Regions from separate parts of the Streptomyces sp. NPDC127108 genome, predicted to be linked through region 2. Evidence: predicted binding sites of a transcription regulator. Region 2 holds the regulator's gene; each other region holds the start of a gene.
The links. Region 2 encodes HrcA, which represses chaperone genes, less so after heat shock. Its sites were predicted from a motif close to TTNGCACTCNGNNNNNCNGAGTGCNAA; they were not measured.
Positions count from the first base shown of each region.

Region 1 (7,603 bases), on a different contig from region 2:
CGAACTCGGCGTCGACCAGGGCAAGTTGTTCATCAAGGACGACTCGGGCAACCCCACGCACTCCTTCAAGGACCGCGTCGTCGCGCAGGCCCTCGAGGCCGCCCGCGCCTTCGGCTTCACCACGCTGTCCTGCTCCTCCACGGGCAACCTCGCCGGTGCCGTCGGCGCCGCCGCCGCCCGCGCGGGCTTCCGCTCCTGCGTGTTCATCCCGCACGACCTGGAGCAGGGCAAGGTCGTCATGGCCGCGGTGTACGGCGGCGAGCTCGTCGGCATCGAGGGCAACTACGACGACGTGAACCGCTTCTGCTCCGAGCTGATCGGCGACCCGCTGGGCGAGGGCTGGGGCTTCGTCAACGTCAACCTGCGGCCGTACTACGGCGAGGGCTCCAAGACCCTCGCGTACGAGATCTGCGAGCAGTTGGGGTGGGTCCTTCCCGACCAGCTCGTGATCCCGATCGCCTCCGGGTCCCAGCTCACGAAGATCGACAAGGGTCTGAAGGAGCTGATCGCGCTCGGTCTGGTCGAGGACAAGCCGTACAAGATCTTCGGGGCGCAGGCGGAGGGCTGCTCGCCGGTGTCCACCGCGTTCAAGGCGGGCCACGACGTCGTCCGGCCGCAGAAGCCGGACACCATCGCCAAGTCGCTCGCCATCGGCAATCCGGCCGACGGTCCGTACGTCCTCGACATCGCGCGGCGTACCGGCGGGGCGGTGGAGGACGTGAACGACGAGCAGGTCGTGGACGCGATCAAGCTGCTCGCCCGCACGGAGGGGATCTTCGCGGAGACCGCGGGCGGGGTGACCGTCGGCGTCGCGAAGAAGCTGATCGAGGCGGGCCTCATCGACCCCTCGCTCACCACCGTCGTGCTCAACACCGGAGACGGGCTCAAGACGCTTGACGCGGTCGCCGCGACGTCCCAGGCGACCGCGACGATCCGCCCGAGCCTCGACGCGTTCCGCGCCGCGGGCCTGGCCAGCTGACCTTCCCGGCACCCCAGAAAGGCATCCCCATGAGTGTCAACGTCCGCATCCCCACCATTCTCCGCACCTACACCGGCGGTCAGGCCGAGGTCGCCGCCGAGGGGGGCACCCTCGGTGAGGTCATCGCCGATCTGGAGAAGAACCACACCGGCATCGCCGCCCGGGTCCTGGACGACCAGGGCAAGCTGCGGCGGTTCGTGAACGTGTACGTGAACGACGACGACGTGCGGTTCGAGCAGGGCCTTGAGACCGTGACGCCGGACGGCGCCGGGGTTTCGATCATTCCTGCCGTCGCCGGCGGCTGAACGCACGCAGAGTCACCGGGAATGCCCCCTCCGCGAGAGAAGCGGAGGGGGCAATTCTGTATGGTTGAGCGCGGTACAGTTGGGAATGGAGCGCCGCTCTCGGCGCAAGCAGTGCCGCGCGCATATTCGAAGTCGGCCGCGGAGCCGACAAGAAGTAGCCAAAGTGTCCTGCCTATTTGAACCTTATGCGGCATTTGTCGGGCCCGACTTGCCCTGAATTCCATGGAATTCTCCGGAAATCTCCGATAGCGCGTGCCCAGAATTCTCGTCCGATTGACCTGTTGCAGAGGGCAGTTGGACAGATACATTCAGCCGCGGTCGACGCGTTCCGGCGCACACCCCCAACCCATGGGGAGTGAGGTCTGACCCGGGTCCGCGAAGTGCGGGTCTGCGCAAGGGCCAGTAATAGGGGAGTTAGGCATGGCTCAGGGCACCGTCAAGTGGTTCAACGCGGAGAAGGGATATGGCTTCATCGCGGTCGACGGTGGTGCGGATGTATTCGTCCACTACAGCGCGATCCAGATGGACGGCTACCGCACCCTGGAAGAAGGTCAGCGAGTCGAGTTCGAGATCTCGCAGGGCCAGAAGGGTCCGCAGGCGGACATGGTCAAGCTCGCCGTCTAGCGGCTTGACGCGATCGGCCACCGACGCGACGCAGACGAAGGGCCCGCACCCCGGGAACGGGGCGCGGGCCCTTCGGCGTTGCAAGATCGGGGAGTTCCGCCCGGGGCGCGCGGGGTCCCGTGCGGGAGCGGCGAGTCCTCGTACGAGACCCGGGGGCGACCTTGCACTCGCGGGGGTCGAGTGCTAATCATTGGCGTTAGCACTCTACGAGTGAGAGTGACAGAACTTGGATCGGGTCGGTGAGGTCCGCAGGCCGGGTGGGGCAAGGAACCACACGGCGCGCAGGCCGTCCGTCGCGGGCACCAGCACGATCCGTTTGCTTTTCCACCCCGTCCGGGAGGACCACTTCACATGGCCAAGATCATCGCGTTCGACGAGGAGGCACGGCGCGGCCTCGAGCGCGGCATGAACCAGCTCGCCGACGCCGTCAAGGTGACCCTGGGCCCCAAGGGTCGCAACGTCGTCCTCGAGAAGAAGTGGGGCGCCCCCACGATCACCAACGATGGTGTGTCCATCGCCAAGGAGATCGAGCTCGAGGACCCGTACGAGAAGATCGGCGCCGAGCTGGTCAAGGAGGTCGCGAAGAAGACGGACGACGTCGCCGGTGACGGCACGACGACCGCGACCGTCCTCGCCCAGGCGCTCGTCAAGGAAGGCCTGCGCAACGTCGCGGCCGGCGCCAACCCGATGGCCCTCAAGCGCGGCATCGAGAAGGCCGTCGAGGCCGTCTCCGGCGCCCTGCTCGAGCAGGCCAAGGACGTGGAGACCAAGGAGCAGATCGCTTCCACCGCCTCCATCTCCGCCGCCGACACCCAGATCGGCGAGCTCATCGCCGAGGCCATGGACAAGGTCGGCAAGGAAGGCGTCATCACCGTCGAGGAGTCCCAGACCTTCGGTCTGGAGCTGGAGCTCACCGAGGGTATGCGCTTCGACAAGGGCTACATCTCGGCGTACTTCGCCACCGACATGGAGCGTATGGAGGCGTCGCTCGACGACCCGTACATCCTGATCGTCAACTCCAAGATCTCCAACGTGAAGGACCTCCTTCCGCTCCTGGAGAAGGTCATGCAGTCGGGCAAGCCGCTGCTGATCATCGCCGAGGACGTCGAGGGCGAGGCCCTGTCCACGCTGGTCGTCAACAAGATCCGCGGCACCTTCAAGTCCGTCGCCGTCAAGGCCCCGGGCTTCGGCGACCGCCGCAAGGCCATGCTCGGCGACATCGCCATCCTCACCGGTGGCACGGTCATCTCCGAGGAGGTCGGCCTCAAGCTGGAGAACGCCGGTCTCGACCTGCTCGGCCGCGCCCGCAAGGTCGTCATCACCAAGGACGAGACGACCATCGTCGACGGCGCCGGTGAGAGCGACCAGGTCCAGGGCCGGGTCAACCAGATCCGCGCCGAGATCGAGAACTCGGACAGCGACTACGACCGCGAGAAGCTGCAGGAGCGCCTGGCGAAGCTCGCCGGCGGTGTCGCGGTCATCAAGGCCGGTGCCGCGACCGAGGTCGAGCTCAAGGAGCGCAAGCACCGCATCGAGGACGCCGTGCGCAACGCCAAGGCGGCCGTCGAGGAGGGCATCGTCGCCGGTGGTGGCGTGGCCCTGCTGCAGGCTTCCTCGGTCTTCGAGAAGCTCGAGCTCGAGGGTGACGAGGCCACCGGTGCCGCCGCTGTGAAGCTGGCCCTGGAGGCCCCGCTGAAGCAGATCGCGGTCAACGCCGGCCTCGAGGGCGGCGTCGTCGTGGAGAAGGTGCGCAACCTGACCGTCGGTCACGGCCTGAACGCCGCGAACGGCGAGTACGTCGACATGATCGCCGAGGGCATCATCGACCCGGCGAAGGTCACGCGTTCCGCCCTGCAGAACGCCGCGTCCATCGCCGCGCTGTTCCTCACCACCGAGGCCGTCATCGCCGACAAGCCGGAGAAGGCCGCCGCTGCGGGCGCTCCGGGCGGCATGCCGGGCGGTGACATGGACTTCTGATCCCTCGCGGATCGGCAGTTCGTCGCAGTACGCGAACGAGGGCGGCACTCCCTGTCTCAGGGGGTGCCGCCCTCGGGCGTTCCCGGGGTCTTTCTCCGGGGCGTCGCCGGGCCCTTTCTCCGGGGCGTCCCCGGCAGGAGCCTCCCGGCGAAAAAATCTCCCGCCCCGTGTCAACCGAACCCACCCCCGCAGGTCTAGAGAGGTTGTACCGACCAGATGGGGAGCACGTCATTGACCGCTGAGGAGTTCGAGGAGTTCTACGCCCACGCGGTCCGACGGCTCACCGGCCAGCTGTATGTGATGCTCGGCGACCTGCAGGAGGCGCAGGACGTCGTGCAGGAGGCGTTCGTCAGGGCCTGGAGCAGGCGCGGGCGTCTGGTGAAGGAGGCCGCGCCCGAGGCGTGGATCCGCACCGTGGCCTGGCGGCTCGCCGTGCGCCGGTGGCACGGGCGGCGGCGCAGCGAGCAGGCCTGGCAGCGGCACGGCGGCGCGCCGCCCGCGGCCGCGCCCGACCCCGGTTCCGTGGTCCTCGTCGAGGCGCTGAAGGGTCTTTCCCCGCAGCAGCGCAGGACGGTGGCGCTGCACTACATCTGCGATCTGTCGGTGGAGCAGATCGCCGCGGAGACGGGCCAGTCCACCGGCACGGTCAAGACGCATCTGTCCCGGGGGCGGGCCGCCCTCGCCGACCGCTTGCAGGACCCCCGTACCCAGGAGGCGCACGGTGACTGAAGCCCACCACGACGATCCGCTGGACGATTCGCTGGCGGACGCGCTCCGGGACCTTGCCGCGGCGGCGGAGCGCGGCAGCGACCCGGCGCCCGCGCCCGTGGTCACGGCCCGCGGCGAGCGGGTGCGGCGGCGCAGGTTCGCCGTGCTCGCGGCCAGTGCCGTGCTGCTGTGCGGCGGGATGGGCGGCGCGGTCGCCGCCGGGATCGCCGGGTCCGAGGAGCGGGTGTCCCCGGCCGACACCCGCGACCCGCTGCCCGCGCCCTCCTCCGGCGACCCGGTGCCCGACCCCACCTCCGGGCCCACCGACGCCTCGTCGTCGCCGGGACCGACCGAGACCACCGGTGCGCCCGACCCCAGCACGCCGCCTGCCACGACCGGCACCTCCGGCAGTTCCGCCGACGCCGACCCGAGCCACTCGCCGACGTACCCCCAGGGCACCGCGCCGCCGACCACCGGCACCCAGGGCCCGACCGAGACTCCGTACCGGGGCGCCGGGACCTCCCCGCCCCCGACGTCGGACATGACGGACGGCCCCGACTGACCCCGGTCGGCTCCCGCCCCTGACCGGCACCCCCGCAGCATCCACCGACCGGCGGCGCACCCTGCGCCGCCGGGCGATTCCGCGCGCCCGAACGGAGATCACGCATGCCAGCGGCACCGGCGACCACCGCCACCCGGCCCTCCCCGCGCCCGCCCTGGCCCGACGTCCGTGAGCGGGAGCGGGAGCGGCGGCCCGGCGGTGGGCGTGGGGTGCTGCGGCGGCTCGCGGGGCGCCTCGACGCCACCGACCGCTTCGTGCTCCAGGTGTATGTGTGCACGCGGGTGGGGCTGTTGATCACCGGGTACTGCGTGGGGTGGCTGTTTCCCGCGAACTCCCGTGCCAAGGAGGCGCCCGGGCTGCTCTCGGTGTGGGAGCAGTGGGACTGGACGCACTTCCGGCACATAGCGGAGTACGGCTACTTCGGGCCCGCGCCGGGGTACGCGGACGGCTTCGAGAACGAGGAGGCGTTCTTCCCCGGGTTCCCGCTGGTGCTGCGGGCGGTGCGCCTTGTCGTGCCGGACTGGGTGGCGGCCGGGCTGCTGATCTCGTTGGTCTCGGGCGCGGTCGCGATGCTCGCGCTGGCCCGCGTGGCCAGGCTCGGGGGCGCGGGCACGGGCACGGGCAGGGGCCTGGGCCTGGGTGCGGGTGCGGGGTCGCGCACGGGCGGGGGCGCGGAGGTCCGGCTCGGGGGCGCGGACGCCGTCGCCCGGCGTGCCGTCCTCGTCGTGCTCCTGTCGCCCTGCGCCGTCTTCCTCGCCGCGGGCTACTCCGAATCCCTCTTCCTCGCCTTCGCGTTGCCCGCCTGGCTCGCCGCCCGGTCGGGCCGCTGGCCGCTCGCGGCGACCCTCGCCGCATGCGCCACGGCGACCCGTGTCAGCGGGCTCTTCCTGGCCGCCGCCCTGGCCGTCGACTTCCTGCTCGCCCGCGACGGCCGCCGCGACTGGCGCCGACTGCCCTGGCTGACGCTGCCCGCGCTGCCCGCCCTCGCGTACACGCTGTACCTGTACGACCGCACCGGCGACTGGATGGCCTGGAAGCACGCCCAGGAGCGCGGCTGGTACCGCACCTTCCACCCGCCGTGGGAGGCCTGGGGCAACACCTGGGACGCGGGGTTCGACGGCCGCTACTCCACCGGGTACGCCCTGATGTCCCAGGCCGAACTGGCCGCCATGGTCGTCGGGTTGGCCCTGCTCGGCTGGCTGCTGTGGCGCCGGAGGTGGCCCGAGGCGGTGTACATCGCCCTCAACCTGTGGGCGCTCGGCACCTCGTACTGGTACACGTCCGTGCCCCGCGCGACCCTCCTGTGGTGGCCGCTGTGGACGGGCCTGGCCGCCTGGAGCCTCAGGGCGCCGTGGCGCGGGTACGCGGGGCTGTGCGTGCTCGCGCCGCTGAGCACGCTGTTCGCGGTGACGTTCCTGTCCGGGAGATGGACGGGCTGACTCCCGTTCATGCGGTACGGGAGTTGTCGAGCGCCGCCCTGAGGTGGCCGTCGGACTCGTCGAGGAGGCGGGCGGCGGTGGGGCCGTCGACGGAGCCGAGGAGGGTGAGGATGGCGTTCTTGACCTCGCCGTCGGTGGCCGCGAGGGCCGCTTCGATCTCCTCGTCGGAGGCGCCGGTGGCGAGGGCGACGATGCGGCGGGAGCGGGCGCGCAGTTTCTCGTTGGAGGCGCGCACGTCGACCATCAGGTTCCCGTAGGTCTTGCCGAGGCGGATCATCGTGATCGTCGACAGCATGTTGAGGACGAGCTTCTGGGCCGTGCCCGCCTTCAACCGGGTGGAGCCGGTGAGGAGTTCGGGTCCGACGACGACCTCGATGCCGTGCTCGGCCGCCGCGGCGAGGGCGCTGTCGGCGTTGCAGGACAGGCCGATGGTGAGCGCGCCGCGGGCGCGGGCGTGCTCGACGGCTCCGACGGCGTAGGGCGTGCGGCCGGAGGCGGACACGCCGACCACGGTGTCGTCGGCGGTGAGGTCCAGCGCGTCCAGGTCCGCGGCGGCCAGGTCCTTGCTGTCCTCGGCGCCCTCGATCGAGGTGACCACGGCGGACGGGCCGCCCGCGATGAGGCCGACGACGTCGCCCGGGTCGGTGTTGAACGTCGGCGGACACTCGGAGGCGTCGAGCACCCCGAGCCGTCCGGCGGTGCCCGCGCCCGCGTAGATCAGCCGCCCGCCGCGGGCCATGCGCTCGGCGGTCGCGTCGATGGCGGCGGCGATCCGCGGCACCTGCTCGGCGACGGCCGCGGGAACGGACGCGTCCTCGCCGTTCATGATCTTCGCGATCTCCGCCGTGGGCAGCCGGTCGATCTCGGAGAGCTCGGGCCGGAACGCCTCGGTGGTGAGGGTCTCCAACTGGGCACGGAGTTCGCCGTAGGCGGCGGGCCCGGTGGGCGTGGAGGTCATGGGGGTGCGGCTCTTTCGGGGGAGAGGGGTGACATTTCGGACTGGAGGAAC
Region 1 covers NZ_JBHXTE010000019.1:66,201-73,803, forward strand. The annotation lists gene thrC (threonine synthase) at 1-979, shown strand, start outside; gene ACFVHO_RS17765 (MoaD/ThiS family protein) at 1,009-1,284, shown strand; gene ACFVHO_RS17770 (cold-shock protein) at 1,705-1,908, shown strand; gene groL (chaperonin GroEL) at 2,260-3,885, shown strand; gene ACFVHO_RS17780 (SigE family RNA polymerase sigma factor) at 4,117-4,614, shown strand; gene ACFVHO_RS17785 (hypothetical protein) at 4,607-5,155, shown strand; gene ACFVHO_RS17790 (mannosyltransferase family protein) at 5,260-6,594, shown strand; gene murQ (N-acetylmuramic acid 6-phosphate etherase) at 6,602-7,552, opposite strand.
Region 1: a site for HrcA is predicted at 2,105-2,131, ahead of groL (chaperonin GroEL). Genes of this name have one in related genera too.

Region 2 (7,603 bases):
CTGCGGCTGCTTGAGGGGTGTCCGTTGGGGCTGCTGAAGGAGGCCGGGCTCGCCGCAGCTACGCGTGCGCTGGCTGATGGGCTGCTTGAGGCTGGCCCCTACGCGGAGGGGCGGGCCGTCCTCACCCTGCGGGGGCGGTTGCTGGCCGACGCCGTCGTGCGGGATCTGGTCGACTGAGCCTTCGTACGGGGCTTCGCCCCTGGCCCCCCTTTTCGGCGCTGCGCGCCTCGTCCTCAATCGCCGGACGGGCTGAGAATTCCTCGTCCGGCGCCTGGACAGGGCCCTGGGACTATGGAGCCGTCACGAAATCGATCAGTTCCTCGACCCTCCCCAGCAGCGCCGGCTCCAGGTCCTTGTACGTGTGGACCCTGCCCAGGATGTGCTGCCACGCCGCGCCCGTGTTGTCCGGCCAGCCCAGGGCGCGGCACACGCCCTTCTTCCAGTCCTGGCCGTGGGGGACGCGGGGCCAGGCCGTGATGCCCACCGACGACGGCTTCACGGCCTCCCACACGTCGATGTAGGGGTGGCCGACGACCAGGGCGTGGTCGCTGCTGACGGCCGCGGCGATGCGGGACTCCTTGGAGCCGGGGACCAGGTGGTCGACGAGGATGCCCAGGCGCGCGTCGGCGTCGGGGGCGAACTCGTCGACGATGGCGGGCAGGTCGTCGATGCCTTCCAGGTACTCGACGACGACACCCTCGATGCGCAGGTCGTCGCCCCAGACCCTCTCGACCAGCTCGGCGTCGTGCCGCCCCTCCACGTAGATCCGCCCCGCCCTGGCCACCCGTGCCCGCGCCCCCGGCACGGCCAGCGAGCCGGACGCGGTGCGCGCGGGCTGCCGGGGCGCGGCGGCGGCCGACGGGCGGACCAGCGTGACCACCCGGCCCTCCAGGAGGAAGCCGCGCGGCGCCATCGGGAACACGCGGTGCTTGCCGAAGCGGTCCTCCAGGGTCACCGTCGGCCCCTCGGCGGTCTTCTCGCAGCGGATCACCGCGCCGCAGAAGCCCGTGGTGACCTCCTCCACGACCAGGTCGGCCTCGGCGGGCACCTCGGGGACGGCGGCCGGCTTCTTCCAGGGCGGGGTCAGGTCCGGGTGGTAGCTGCGCATGGGCCAGACGTTATGGCATGCCGTCAGGCGACACCGAACCGCCGGGCCAGCTCGTCGCGTTGGCGGCGTACGAAAGCGGCGTCGACGACGGCCCCGTGCCCGGGCACGTACAGCGCGTCCGGGCCGCCCAGGTCGAGGAGCCGGTCGAGTGCGGCGGGCCAGTGCCGGGGCGCCGCGTCCGGACCGGCCTGCGGTTCGCCGGACTCCTCGACCAGATCACCGCAGAAGACGACCTCGGGCTCGCCCGGGCCGCCCGGCACGAGGACGGCCAGGTCGTGGCCGGAGTGCCCGGGGCCGACGTTGGCGAGCAGCACCTGGAGCCCGCCGAGGTCGAGGGTCCACTCGCCGCACACCAGGTGGCGGGGCTGGACCAGGAGGTCGGCGGCCTCGGCCGCGGCGGCCGGGTCGAGGCCCTGGGCGACGGCGTCGGCGCGCAGGCCCTCGCGGTCGTGGTCCAGGACGGTGTCGAGGCCGACGGCGCCGAACACCTCGACGCCCGCGAACGCCGCGGCGCCGAGGACGTGGTCGAAGTGGGGGTGGGTGAGGGCGAGATGGGTCACGCGCCGCTCGCCACCGAGCAGCCGCCGGGCGTCGGCGCGCAGCCGGGAGCCCTCGCGCAGGCTGGATCCGGCCTCGATCATGAGGGCGGCGCCGGTGCCGACGACGAGCCCGGCCGTGCAGTCCCACACGGGCAGCCTGCACCGCCCCACGCGGGCGGCGAGCCGTTCCCAGCCAGCCTCCTCCCAGGCCGGGGTGGGGGCGGGGGAGGGCGAGGAGGTGTCCATGGGGTGACGCTAACGCCGACGGGGCACGGAGGCAGGGCGGGGGAGGGTGTGGGGAGATGCGGGGAGGTGTGGGGAGGAGGGGCGACGGTGGGACGGTGGTGCCCTCCGGTGCGGCCGGACCGTGCCACCCTCAGGCATGACACGGTGCCACCCTCCGGCATGACAAGGCAGGACAAGGGCGGCACCCGTCGGCATGACAAAGGGGTCGGCCCTTGCCGGGCCTGTACCCACCGGCCGTACACTGACTCGGTGAAGGCTGGCACTCGCCCGGGGTGAGTGCCAGGGCGAGGGGCCACCACCGGGGGCTCGGGGCGAGGGACGGCAGCTGGAGGTGCGCGATGCTCAGTGAACGCAGGCTGGAAGTGCTGCGCGCCATCGTCCACGACTACGTGGGCACGGAGGAGCCCGTCGGCTCCAAGGCGCTCACCGAACGCCACCACCTCGGCGTCTCCCCGGCCACGGTCCGCAACGACATGGCCGCCCTTGAGGAGGAAGGGTTCATCGCCCAGCCGCACACCAGCGCCGGGCGCATCCCGACCGACAAGGGGTACCGCCTGTTCGTGGACCGGCTCGCGGGAGTCAAGCCGATGACGGCGCCGGAGCGGCGCGCGATCCAGAACTTCCTGGACGGCGCGGTCGACCTGGACGACGTCGTCGGCCGCACGGTGCGGCTGCTCGCGCAGCTGACCCGGCAGGTCGCGGTGGTGCAGTATCCGTCGCTGACCCGCTCCACGGTGCGGCACGTGGAACTGCTCTCGCTGGCCCCGGCCCGCCTGATGCTGGTCCTCATCACCGACACCGGGCGGGTCGAGCAGCGCATGATCGACTGCCCGGCGCCGTTCGGCGAGACGTCGCTCGCGGATCTGCGGGCACGGCTCAACAGCCGGGTCGCGGGCCGCCGCTTCTCGGACGTGCCGCAGCTGGTGCAGGATCTGGCCGAATCCTTCGACAAGGACGACCGGGGGACGGTGACCACGGTCCTGTCCACCCTCCTCGAAACGCTGGTGGAGGAGACCGAGGAGCGGCTGATGATCGGCGGCACCGCCAATCTCACCCGCTTCGGACATGACTTTCCCCTCACCATCAGGCCGGTCCTCGAGGCTCTGGAGGAGCAGGTCGTCCTCCTCAAGTTGCTTGGTGAGGCGACGGATTCGGGCATGACCGTCAAGATCGGGCACGAGAACGCCCATGAGGGGCTCAGCTCCACGTCGGTGGTCTCCGTCGGCTACGGTTCGGGGAGCGAGGCAGTCGCCAAGCTGGGCGTGGTCGGACCGACCCGCATGGACTATCCGGGAACGATGGGAGCAGTACGCGCAGTGGCACGTTACGTCGGACAGATCCTGGCGGAGTCGTAAGTGGCCACGGACTACTACGCCGTACTAGGCGTGCGCCGCGACGCTTCCCAGGACGACATCAAGAAGGCCTTCCGGCGGCTCGCACGCGAGCTGCACCCGGACGTCAACCCCGATCCGAAGACGCAAGAGCGCTTCAAGGAGATCAACGCCGCGTACGAGGTGTTGTCGGACCCGCAGAAGAAGCAGGTCTACGACCTCGGCGGGGACCCGCTGTCCCAGGCCGGCGGCGCCGGTGGCGCGGGCGGCTTCGGAGCGGGTGGCTTCGGCAACTTCTCCGACATCATGGACGCGTTCTTCGGCACGGCGTCGCAGCGCGGGCCGCGCTCGCGCACCCGGCGCGGGCAGGACGCCATGATCCGCCTGGAGATCGACCTCGAAGAGGCGGCCTTCGGCACCACGAAGGACATCCAGGTCGACACGGCCGTCGTCTGTACGACGTGTTCCGGCGAAGGGGCCGCGCCCGGCACCTCCGCGCAGACCTGTGACATGTGCCGCGGCCGCGGCGAGGTGTCCCAGGTCACCCGGTCCTTCCTCGGCCAGGTCATGACCTCGCGGCCCTGCCCGCAGTGCCAGGGCTTCGGGACCGTCGTGCCGACGCCGTGCCCCGAGTGCGCGGGCGACGGGCGGATCCGGTCCCGGCGCACGCTCACCGTGAAGATCCCGGCCGGTGTCGACAACGGCACCCGGATCCAGCTCGCGGGCGAGGGCGAGGTCGGCCCCGGCGGCGGCCCCGCAGGTGACCTCTACGTCGAGATCCACGAGCTGCCCCACGCCGTGTTCCAGCGGCGCGGGGACGATCTGCACTGCACCGTCACGCTGCCGATGACGGCGGCCGCGCTCGGCACGAAGGTGCCGCTCGAGACGCTGGACGGTGTGGAGGAGGTCGACATCCGGCCCGGTACGCAGTCCGGGCAGTCGATCCCGCTGCACGGGCGTGGTGTCACCCACCTGCGCGGTGGGGGGCGCGGTGACCTCATCGTGCACGTCGAGGTGCTCACGCCGTCCAAGCTCGATCCCGAGCAGGAACGATTGCTGCGGGAGCTCGCGCAGCTGCGGGGCGAGGAGCGGCCCACCGGGCAGTTCCAGCCCGGGCAGCAGGGCCTCTTCTCCCGCCTGAAGGACGCGTTCAACGGGCGCTAGCGCCTTGAGCGGCCCGGGGTGAGCGTGGATTCCACGTTCGTCCCGGGCCGTTTTGCGTGGTCACCCCGCGCGGTGACGGCGCCCGGGGCTCGGCCGGGTCACCTCCGTTCGTGGCGCCCCGTCGGCCGGGGGCCGTGCCCCTCCCTCGTCGTCACAGCGCCGTCGGCCGGGGCTGTGCCCACCCGTGCCGCCCCTGGCGGCCCAGCTGCCCACAGGGTGGGACGGACAGGGGCGGCCGGGTCCTTCCCCGGCCCCGGTGCGGGAGCACGGGCGGCTCGGCTCGCCGTAGCGGGAGTGGCGCAGGTGGCCATGGCGGCGGCGCGGTGATGTTCCAGTCACGGGTGGGTGGGTGGGAGGTATCCGCCGCGGAGCGGCGGGGCAGGAAAGCCCCCACGGCGGGAAAGCCGAAGGACCCCGGACAAGGCGCCCCCGCCAGACGTGGCACGATGCCGGTATGTCCTCCGCGTTCACCGATCTCTGTCGCTATCCGATCGTGCAGGCCCCGATGGCGGGCGGTGGCTCGACCCCGCAGCTCGTGGCCGCTGTGGCCGAGGCCGGGGGGCTCGGCTGCCTGGCTGCCGGGTACAAGACCGCCGACGGGATGTATCAGGAGATCAAACAGGTCAGGGGCCTGACGGCGCGGCCGTTCGGGGTGAACCTGTTCATGCCGCAGCCGGAGTACGCCGATCCCGCGGCCGTCGAGGTCTACCGCAATCAGCTCGCGGGCGAGGCCACCTGGTACGAGACGCAGCTCGGCGACACCGAGGGCAAGCGCGACGACGGCTACGAAGCGAAGCTCGCGATCCTGCTCGACGACCCGGTGCCGCTGGTGTCGTTCACGTTCGGCTGCCCGACCCGGGAGGTCGTCCAGGCCTTCGACCGCGTCGGCACCCGTACGGTCGTCACCGTCACCACGCCCGAGGAGGCCCGCGCGGCCCAGCGGGCGGACGCCGACGCCGTCTGCGTCCAGGGCATCGAGGCGGGCGGCCACCAGGGCACGCACCGCGACAACCCGGAGGCGGACGGCTCCGGGATCGGCCTGCTCAGCCTGATCGCGCAGGTACGGGAGGCGGTGCGGCTGCCCGTGATCGCCGCGGGCGGCCTGATGCGCGGCGGCCAGATCGCCGCGGTCCTCGCCGCGGGCGCGGACTTCGCCCAGCTCGGCACGGCGTTCCTGGTGACGCCCGAGTCGGGCGCGCAGCCACTGCACAAGCAGGCCATGACGAACCCGCTGTTCGGGCACACCGAGCTGACCCGGGCGTTCTCGGGCCGCCCCGCGCGCGGCCTGGTCAACCGGTTCATGCGCGAGCACGGCCCGTACGCCCCGGCCGCGTACCCGCAGGTCCACTATCTGACGGCCGGGCTCCGCAAGGCCGCCGCGAAGGCCGGTGACCCGCAGGCCATGGCGCTGTGGGCGGGCCAGGGCCATCGCCTGGCGCGGGCGCTGCCCGCCGGGGAGCTGATGGAGGTCCTGGTCGCCGAACTCGACGAGGCGAAGGCGACGTTCACCGCGCGGGGTGCGGTGTGACGGCGCCGGTCTTCGTCGTCGAGGACTTCCGGGGCGCGGCCCCGGGAAGCGTGTACGTCCTGGACGGGCCCGAGGGGCGGCACGCCGTGTCGGTGAAGCGGCTGCGCGCGGGCGAGGACGTCGTCCTCACCGACGGCGCCGGACACTGGGCGCACGGCGTCGTCGCGGACACCGAGGGCAAGGACCGCCTGACGGTGTCCCTGGACGCCGACGGCGTACGCGAGGAGGGCGCGGAGACGCCCGGGATCACCGTCGTGCAGGCGCTGCCCAAGGGCGACCGGGGCGAGCTCGCCGTGGAGACCATGACGGAGACCGGTGTGGACGCCGTCGTCCCCTGGGCCGCGTCCCGCTGCATCACGCAGTGGAAGGGCGAGCGCGGCCAGAAGGCGCTCGGCAAGTGGCGGGCCACGGCACGCGAGGCGGGCAAGCAGTCGCGCCGCGTGCGTTTCCCCGAAGTCGCGGAGCTCGCCACCACCAAGCAGGTCGCGGCGCTCCTGGCCGCCGCGGACTTCGCCGCCGTCCTGCACGAGGAGGGCAGCGAGCCGCTGGCCACCGCCGAACTGCCCGCGACCGGCCGGATCGTGCTCGTCGTCGGCCCCGAGGGCGGCGTCGCCCCGGACGAGCTGGCGGCGTTCGCGCAGGCGGGTGCCAAGCCCTACCGGCTCGGGCGCAGCGTGTTGCGCACGTCGACCGCCGGCACCGCCGCGACGGCCCTCCTCCTCGGCCGGACCGGACGCTGGTCCTGATCACCGCCCGAAAGGCATCCCCGTGGAACTCGCCCAGGTACGCCTGCTCGTCACCGACTTCCCCGCCTGCTACCGCTTCTACGCCGACGTGCTCGGCCTGAAGCCCCAGTCGGGCGCTCCGAGCGGACCGTACGAGAAGTTCAGCCCCACGACGGGGTCCGCGGGCATCGCCCTGCAGGACCGGACGGTGATGGCCGAACTACTCGGCGAGCTGGCCGAGTCGGCGACCGGACACCGCTCCCTGGTGGTGCTGCGCGTCGACGACCTGGACGCGTACTGCGAGCGGATCACCGAGCGCGGCGCCGAGCTGACGCACGGGCCCGCGCCCATGACGGACCGGATGCGGGTGGCCCACCTCAAGGATCCCGAGGGGAACCTGGTGGAGCTCCAGGAGTGGCTGCTGCTGCGCACGGACCGCGCCTGAGCGGACCCGGGAAGGGGCCCTGAGCGGACCCGTGAAGAGGCCTCGGTCAAGGGGCGGTAACTGGACAGTTGACCGCAAGCGGTCTACCGCCGTGCCGTCCGTGGTGGCACCCTGCCGCTCATGGGGGCATTGAGGCGAACACCGCGATCACCGTTACCGCGCTCCCGGTGGACGCGGCGGACACGGCGGGGCCTCGTCGCCGTGACGGCCGCCGTCGCCGCCGGTGCGGGACTCGCCGCGTGCGACCCCGTCGAGGGCAACATGAGCACGTCCGCCGTCGCGATCACCACCGACAAGATGGGCACCCTGGAGCTGGAGCGGCAGCACGTCGACGTGGACTGGCTGACCTGCACGGCCTCGTTCGTCGGCAAGGACAGGAAGGCATCGGACTCCGACGAGCAGCGGGAGGCGGAGGTCGACTGCCGGGGCCAGTCCGACGACGACAAGGTCATCACCATCAAGGGCCGGGTGACGGAGGTGCGCAACGGCGCCTGCGTCCGCGGGAATCTGACCGCCA
Region 2 covers NZ_JBHXTE010000045.1:42,276-49,878, forward strand. The annotation lists gene hemW (radical SAM family heme chaperone HemW) at 1-177, shown strand, start outside; gene ACFVHO_RS31545 (DUF3097 domain-containing protein) at 290-1,108, opposite strand; gene ACFVHO_RS31550 (MBL fold metallo-hydrolase) at 1,132-1,893, opposite strand; gene hrcA (heat-inducible transcriptional repressor HrcA) at 2,232-3,248, shown strand; gene dnaJ (molecular chaperone DnaJ) at 3,249-4,388, shown strand; gene ACFVHO_RS31565 (nitronate monooxygenase) at 4,843-5,916, shown strand; gene ACFVHO_RS31570 (16S rRNA (uracil(1498)-N(3))-methyltransferase) at 5,913-6,662, shown strand; gene ACFVHO_RS31575 (VOC family protein) at 6,685-7,086, shown strand; gene ACFVHO_RS31580 (hypothetical protein) at 7,288-7,603, shown strand, end outside.

Region 3 (7,603 bases), on a different contig from region 2:
CCGTAGAGCCGCCCGTGCAGCCATCTGCGCAGCCGTCCGTGCAGCCGTCCGTCCAGCCGTCCGTGCAGCCGTCCGAAAAAACTTCGAGGAATCTCGGCGAGGGTGTCGATCCGGGTGTCTCCCGTTCGACGCAAGGGTGAGAGGCGAGGAGAGCCCCCGCCCGCAGCCTGAACGGAGAGACGGCCATGCCGCGCTACCTGACCATGATCCGCATCAACGAGACCGACGCGCCCCAGGACGGCCCGAGCCCCGAACTGCAGGAGCGCATGGGCAAGCTGTTCGAAGAGATCACCAAGGCGGGCGCGCTGGTCGAGACCGCGGGCCTCGCGCCGACCTCGGAGGGGGCCCGGGTGCGCTGGGAGAACGGCAGCCTCTCCGTCACGGACGGGCCGTTCACCGAGGCCAAGGAGGTCATCGGCGGCTACACCATCCTCCAGGCCAAGGACCGGGCCGAGGCGATCGAGTGGACGAAGCGGTTCCTGAAGGTCCACGAGGACTACTGGACGATCACCGTCGAGGTCAGGGAGATCTCGGAGCCGGACTTCTCGGAGGCGGGTGCGGGGGCCTGACGTGTCTCGGCCCTGATGCGTCTCGGGCCCTGACGTCTCTCGGACCCTGACGTGTCTCGGGCCCTGACCTGTTCCGGCCGCGGTGCCGCCGGGCCCCGAGGTCCTTTGCGAGGACGTCGCGGGGGTGCTCTGATGTGTGGCCGTGGACCATGCGCCTGAGCACCCCCAACGCCCCGACAGCGCCACCAGTGCCGACCGCCCAGACCGTCCTGTCGCCGACAGCCCCGGCCGTGCCGACAGCCCCGACCGCGCCATCGAGACCGTCTTCCGCATGGAGGCCCCGCGCGTCATCGCCGGTGTCACGCGGATCGTCCGGGACGTCGGCATCGCCGAGGAGCTGGCGCAGGACGCCCTGGTCGCCGCCCTGGAGCAGTGGCCCGATTCCGGTGTGCCCGACAACCCGGGCGCCTGGCTCATGGCCACCGCCAAGCACCGCGCCGTCGACCTGGTACGCCGCCGGGAGCGCTACGCGCGAAAGCTCGCCGAGGTCGGCCGGGACCTTCAGACCGCGCCGCCGCACCTCGACGAGATCCCGGAGCTCGTCGAGGACCCGGACGCCATCGACGACGACCTGCTCCGCCTCGTCTTCACCGCCTGCCACCCGGTGCTCTCCGCCGAGGCCCGCGTCGCCCTGACGCTCCGTCTGCTCGGCGGCCTCACCACCGCCGAGATCGCCCGCGCGGTGCTCGCCCCCGAGGCGACCGTCGCTCAGCGCGTCGTCCGCGCGAAGCGCACCCTCGCCACCAGGAACGTCCCCTTCGAAGTCCCCTACGGGCCCGACCGCGAGGCCCGGCTCGGCTCCGTCCTCGACGTCATCTACCTCATCTTCAACGAGGGGTACGCGGCCACGGCCGGGGACGACCACGTGCGGCCCGCCCTGTGCGAGGACGCGCTCCGGCTCGCCCGGCAGCTCGCCTCCCTCATGCCCAAGGAGCCCGAAGTGCACGGGCTCGTGGCGCTGTTGGAGCTGCAGGCGTCGCGCACCGCAGCGCGGACCGGGCCCCGGGGGGAGCCCGTGCTGCTCAAGGACCAGAGCCGGGCGCGGTGGAACGGGCTGCTGATCCGGCGTGGGTTCGCCGCGCTCGGGCGGGCCGAGGAGGTGGCCCGTGGGGCGCACGGGTCGTACGTCCTGCAGGCCGCCATCGCCGCCTGTCACGCCCACGCGCGCTCCTACGAGGAGACGGACTGGGCTCGGATCGTCGTCCTGTACGGCCTCTTGGCCGAGCGGGCGCCGTCTCCCGTCGTCGAACTGAACCGGGCCGTCGCCGTGTCCATGGCGGACGGCCCCGAGCCCGCGCTCGCCCTCGTCGACGCCCTCGCCACCGAACCGGCCCTTCGCTCCTACCACTTGCTTCCCAGCGTCCGGGGTGACCTTCTCGAGCGGCTCGGGCGGTTCGCTGAGGCGCGTGCGGAGTTCGAGCGGGCGGCGGGGCTTGCGCGGAACGCGCGGGAGAGGGAGTTGTTGTGGGGGAGGGCGGGGCGGTTGCGGGAGCTGCTGTAGGCCTCGCGGTGCGCCCCAGTCCCGCCCCTTTCCCGAAACTGGGGCTCCGCCCCAGACCCCGCTCCTCAAACGCCGGAGGGGCTGAAAATTACCGGCACATTCCCAGCCCGCCCCGGCAACTTTCCAGCCCGTCCGGCGTTTGAGGACGAGGCGCGGAGCGCCGATCAGCGGGGGTCCGGGGGCGGCAGCCCCCGGTTTCGGGAAGGGGCGGGATTGGGGAGCCCCCGGCAGGGCTACCCCACCGGACGCCCCACCAGCATCGTGGGCGCGCCCCCGACCCGGGTGAGGAAAACCGTGGCGGACCCAGGCCCCTGGGGCTTCACCTTGCGGCGGAGTTCCTCGGGCTCCACGGCCGACCCCCGCTTCTTGACGGTGAGCACCCCGACCCCCCGCTCCCGCAGCAACGCCTTCAACTTCTTGACGTTGAAGGGAAGTTGGTCGGTGATCTCGTAGGCGACGGCGTAGGGCGTGGCGACGACGTCGTCGGAGGTGACGTAGGCGATGGTCTCGTCGATGAGCCCGCCGCGGACCCGCGCGGCGACCTCGGCGACGAGGTGGGCGCGGATGACGGCCCCGTCGGGCTCGTACAGGAAGCGCCCGACGGGCCGGACGTCCGGGTCGGGGAGCATCGTGGCGAGCGGAGAGGCGAGGGTGTCCCCGGCGGGCAGCAGCGTGGCCCGGTGGGAGCCGGGCGCGTCGGTGCCGAACCACAGCACGGCCTCCTTCACGTCACCCCCGTCCGAGATCCACTCGGCCTCGGCCTCGCCGGGCACGGCGTCGTGCGGAACGCCGGGGGCGATCTTGAGGGCGGCGAGGGGCGCCTTGCGAGCGGTCTCGACGGCCCAGGAGAGGGGCGGCGAGTACGCCTCGGGGTCGAAGATGCGGCCGCGCCCCCCGCGTCGGGCGGGGTCGACGAAGACGGCGTCGTAGGGGGAGGTGTCGACCTCCGTGACGTCCGCCTCGCGGACCTCGATGAGGTCGGCGAGACCGAGCGCTTCGGCGTTGGCGCGGGCGACCGCGCAGGTCAGCGGGTCGCGGTCGACGGCGAGGACGGCGATTCCGGCGCGCGCGAGGGCGATCGCGTCGCCGCCGATGCCGCAGCAGAGGTCGGCGAGGGAGCGGACGCCGAGGTCCTGGAGGCGGCGGGCGCGGTGCGTCGCCACGGACGTGCGCGTGGACTGCTCGACGCCGTTCGGCGTGAAGTACATGCGGGCGGCGTCGGCCGCGCCGAACTTGGCGACCGCCCGCTGCCGCAGCCGCGCCTGCGCGAGCGCGGCGGAGACCAGCTCGGCGGGGTGCTCGCGGCGCAGCCGGGTGGCCACCGCCAGCTCCTGGCTCGGTTCGACGTCGCGTACGGCGTCGAGGAGGCCGTGGCCCTCGGCGGTGCGGAGCGCGGCGAAGGAGGCAAGCGGATCGTTCACGTCGCCCATTGTGGGCCAGTCGGTGGAAGGTGCGCGTACGGCGGCGGTGTCGGCCCCGTACAGGGCGCCTGAGCTGCGAGGATGCGGCGCCATGCGACTAGTACGACAAAACGAACAATTTGCCTCAGAGGGTGGGCGGGACGGGCGGGGCGGGCAGGGCGGCGTGCGGGGGCGGCGCGGGCGCGGGCACGGGCGCCTGGCCGCCCTGGCCGTCGGCACCGCCGTCGTGGCCACCGCGATCGCCTCAGGCTGCGCCGCCGACGGGGACGAGCGGGGCGGCTCCGGCGCGCACGGCCAGCAGCCGCGCCTCGGCCCGCCCGCCCAGGCGCTGCGGGACTACGCCGACGCGCTGCGCGCGAAGCAGGCCGCGCGGGCCGCGGCGGCCAAGCGCTGGGGGCTCGCGCGGACCCCGCTGGCCGCGCCCCCCGCGCCCGCCGTCAAGCCCCGCATCACCACCCGCAAGGGCTTCGAGGTCGAGGGACAGGCGCAGTTGCCGCCGGTGTTCACCACCGTCCCGACCAAGGACAAGGTCGTCTTCCTGACGATCGACGACGGCGCCGAGAAGGACCCGGCGTTCCTGCGGATGATGCGCGACCTGAAGATCCCGTACACCGCATTCCTCAGCGACTACCTGGTCAAGGAGGACTACGGCTACTTCAAGCGGATGCAGAAGAGCGGCGTCGTACTGAACAACCACACGCTCAACCACCGCTATCTGCCGGGGCTCTCCTACGAGGGGCAGCGGCGGGAGATCTGCGGCATGCAGGACACCATCCAGAAGCGGTACGGCAAGCGGCCCGAGCTGTTCCGGCCGCCGTACGGGAACTACAACCGCGACACCCTGCGCGCCGCCAAGTCCTGCGGCGTGAAGGCGGTGCCGCTGTGGGCCTCCGAGGGCTTCGCCCGGCACATGGAGTGGCGCGAGTGGGACAAGGACCTGCACCCCGGCGACATCATCCTCACGCACTTCCGCGGCCGCGAGGACTGGAAGGGCACCATGCCCGACATGGTCCGCACGGTCCTGAAGACGGTCACGGCCAAGGGGTACGCCGTGGCGCGCCTCGAGGACTACCTGTGAACCGGCCCGCGCGGGGCCGACCCGCGCGGGCCCGGGGGACGGCGGTCGCGGCGGCGGTCGCGGCGGGGGTGCTCGCCCCCGTCCTGCTGCTGACTGGCTGCGCGCCGTCGGTCGACCCGATCGAGCGCCTCGGCAGGAAGGCGGCCGAGAAGATTCCGCGGAAGCTCCCGCGAAAGCTGCCGCAGGCGGAGCAGTGGTGCCCGCCCGGACCGCTCGGAACCCTGCGCCCGGGCGGGACGTTGTCCGAAGGCGTGAGCCCGGGTTCCGGCCCGGGCGCCCCGCCCCGACCCCCCGTAACGCCGCCTGCATTGGCACTCCGCTTGACCGAGTGCTAATCGTCGTCCTAGTCTCGGGCCTGGCACTCCCCACTGGAGAGTGCCAACAGCGACGGGCAGGTCCGGCACCCGCGACGACGGATCCACCTGGTCGCCACCTCAGATCAGTTAACCCCGCGAGATCTCCGAAGGGGGAGGTCGGATCGTGACGACCGCCAGCTCCAAGGTTGCCATCAAGCCGCTTGAGGACCGCATCGTGGTCCAGCCGCTCGACGCCGAGCAGACCACGGCCTCTGGCCTGGTCATCCCGGACACCGCGAAGGAGAAGCCCCAGGAGGGGGCTGTCCTCGCCGTGGGCCCGGGCCGCTTCGAGAACGGCGAGCGCCTGCCGCTCGACGTGAAGGTCGGCGACGTCGTGCTCTACAGCAAGTACGGCGGCACCGAGGTGAAGTACAACGGCGACGAGTACCTCGTCCTCTCGGCCCGCGACGTGCTCGCGATCATCGAGAAGTAGTCGAGCGTCTTTCGTCTCTGCTGCACCTGCTTCACCTGCAGATTTGCTTGCGCTGCGCCCCTGGTCACCCCGCTGATTGCCGGGCGGCGAGGGGCGCGGCTCGTTCACCCGAGTTTTCGAGAGGGCTGAAACGCTCCCATGGCGAAGATCCTGAAGTTCGACGAGGACGCCCGTCGCGCCCTCGAGCGCGGCGTCAACAAGCTTGCCGACACGGTCAAGGTGACGATCGGCCCCAAGGGCCGCAACGTCGTCATCGACAAGAAGTTCGGCGCCCCCACCATCACCAACGACGGCGTCACCATCGCCCGTGAGGTCGAGGTCGAGGACCCGTACGAGAACCTCGGCGCCCAGCTCGTGAAGGAGGTGGCGACCAAGACCAACGACATCGCTGGTGACGGCACCACCACCGCCACGGTGCTGGCCCAGGCCCTGGTCAAGGAGGGCCTGCGCAACGTCGCCGCCGGTGCCTCCCCGGCCGCCCTGAAGAAGGGCATCGACGCCGCGGTCAAGGCGGTCTCCGAGGACCTCCTCGCCACCGCCCGTCCGATCGACGACAAGTCCGACATCGCCGCCGTGGCCGGGCTCTCCGCCCAGGACCAGCAGGTCGGCGAGCTCATCGCCGAGGCGATGGACAAGGTCGGCAAGGACGGTGTCATCACCGTCGAGGAGTCCAACACCTTCGGTCTGGAGCTGGACTTCACCGAGGGCATGGCCTTCGACAAGGGCTACCTGTCGCCGTACATGGTGTCCGACCAGGAGCGTATGGAGGCCGTCCTCGACGACCCGTACATCCTGATCCACCAGGGCAAGATCTCCTCCATCCAGGACCTGCTGCCGCTCCTGGAGAAGGTCATCCAGGCCGGCTCCTCCAAGCCGCTCCTGATCATCGCCGAGGACGTCGAGGGCGAGGCCCTTTCGACCCTCGTCGTGAACAAGATCCGCGGCACCTTCAACGCCGTCGCGGTGAAGGCCCCCGGCTTCGGCGACCGCCGCAAGGCGATGCTCGGCGACATGGCCACCCTCACGGGCGGCACCGTCATCGCCGAGGAGGTCGGCCTCAAGCTCGACCAGGTCGGCCTGGACGTGCTCGGCTCCGCCCGCCGCGTCACCATCACCAAGGACGACACGACCATCGTCGACGGCGGCGGCAACTCCGCTGACGTCGAGGGCCGCGTCGCCCAGATCAAGGCCGAGATCGAGGCCACGGACTCCGACTGGGACCGCGAGAAGCTCCAGGAGCGCCTCGCGAAGCTGGCCGGCGGCGTGTGCGTCATCAAGGTCGGCGCCGCCACCGAGGTGGAGCTGAAGGAGAAGAAGCACCGTCTGGAGGACGCCATCTCCGCGACCCGCGCCGCGGTCGAGGAGGGCATCGTCTCCGGTGGTGGCTCCGCGCTCGTCCACGCCGCCAAGGTCCTCGAGGGCAACCTCGACAAGACCGGCGACGAGGCCACCGGTGTCGCGGTCGTCCGCAGCGCCGTCGTCGAGCCGCTGCGCTGGATCGCCGAGAACGCCGGCCTCGAGGGCTACGTCATCACCACCAAGGTGGCGGAGCTGGACAAGGGCTTCGGCTTCAACGCCGCGACCGGCGAGTACGTCGACCTGGTCAAGGCCGGCGTCATCGACCCGGTCAAGGTGACGCGCTCCGCCCTGGAGAACGCCGCCTCCATCGCCTCCCTGCTGCTCACGACCGAGACCCTGGTCGTCGAGAAGCCGGCCGAGGAAGAGGCTGACGCCGGTCACGGCCACGGTCACTCTCACTGAGCGATGCGCTCTGCGCGGTAGCCGATCCAGGCGCCGTCCGAGGCCCGGCATCCCGTCGCGGGATGCCGGGCCTCGGCCTGTCCCGGGTTCGCGTCTGCCGGGTTTCGCAGGGGTGCCGGGTGCGGGCCGTGGTCCGTCCTCGCGCAGTTCCCCGCGCCCCTACGGGGCGCTCCTCCTACGGGGCGTTCTCCTACGGGGCGTGGCCCCTGCGGAGCGCGCCTACTTCGGGCCGTACTTTCTGCCCGTCCTCGATGTCACTCCGCCCAGCAGTGCCCTCGGGGTCACCTTCACCACGCCCATCAGGGTCTTGTAGCGCGGGTCCGGGATGGAGAGGGACTTGCCGCGGGCCAGGTCGGTCAGGGCCGCGGCCACCAGCTTGTCCGCGTCCAGCCACATCCACTTGGGGATGTTGTCCGTGCCCATGCCCGCCCGCTCGTGGAACTCCGTGCGGACGAAGCCGGGGCACAGCGCCATCAGCCGCACC
Region 3 covers NZ_JBHXTE010000009.1:105,483-113,085, reverse strand. The annotation lists gene ACFVHO_RS09845 (MFS transporter) at 1-140, shown strand, start outside; gene ACFVHO_RS09840 (YciI family protein) at 186-569, shown strand; gene ACFVHO_RS09835 (RNA polymerase sigma factor) at 841-2,070, shown strand; gene ACFVHO_RS09830 (methyltransferase domain-containing protein) at 2,304-3,500, opposite strand; gene ACFVHO_RS09825 (polysaccharide deacetylase family protein) at 3,583-4,569, shown strand; gene groES (co-chaperone GroES) at 5,050-5,358, shown strand; gene groL (chaperonin GroEL) at 5,497-7,119, shown strand; gene ACFVHO_RS09810 (SDR family NAD(P)-dependent oxidoreductase) at 7,339-7,603, opposite strand, start outside.
Region 3: a site for HrcA is predicted at 4,878-4,904, ahead of groES (co-chaperone GroES). Genes of this name have one in related genera too.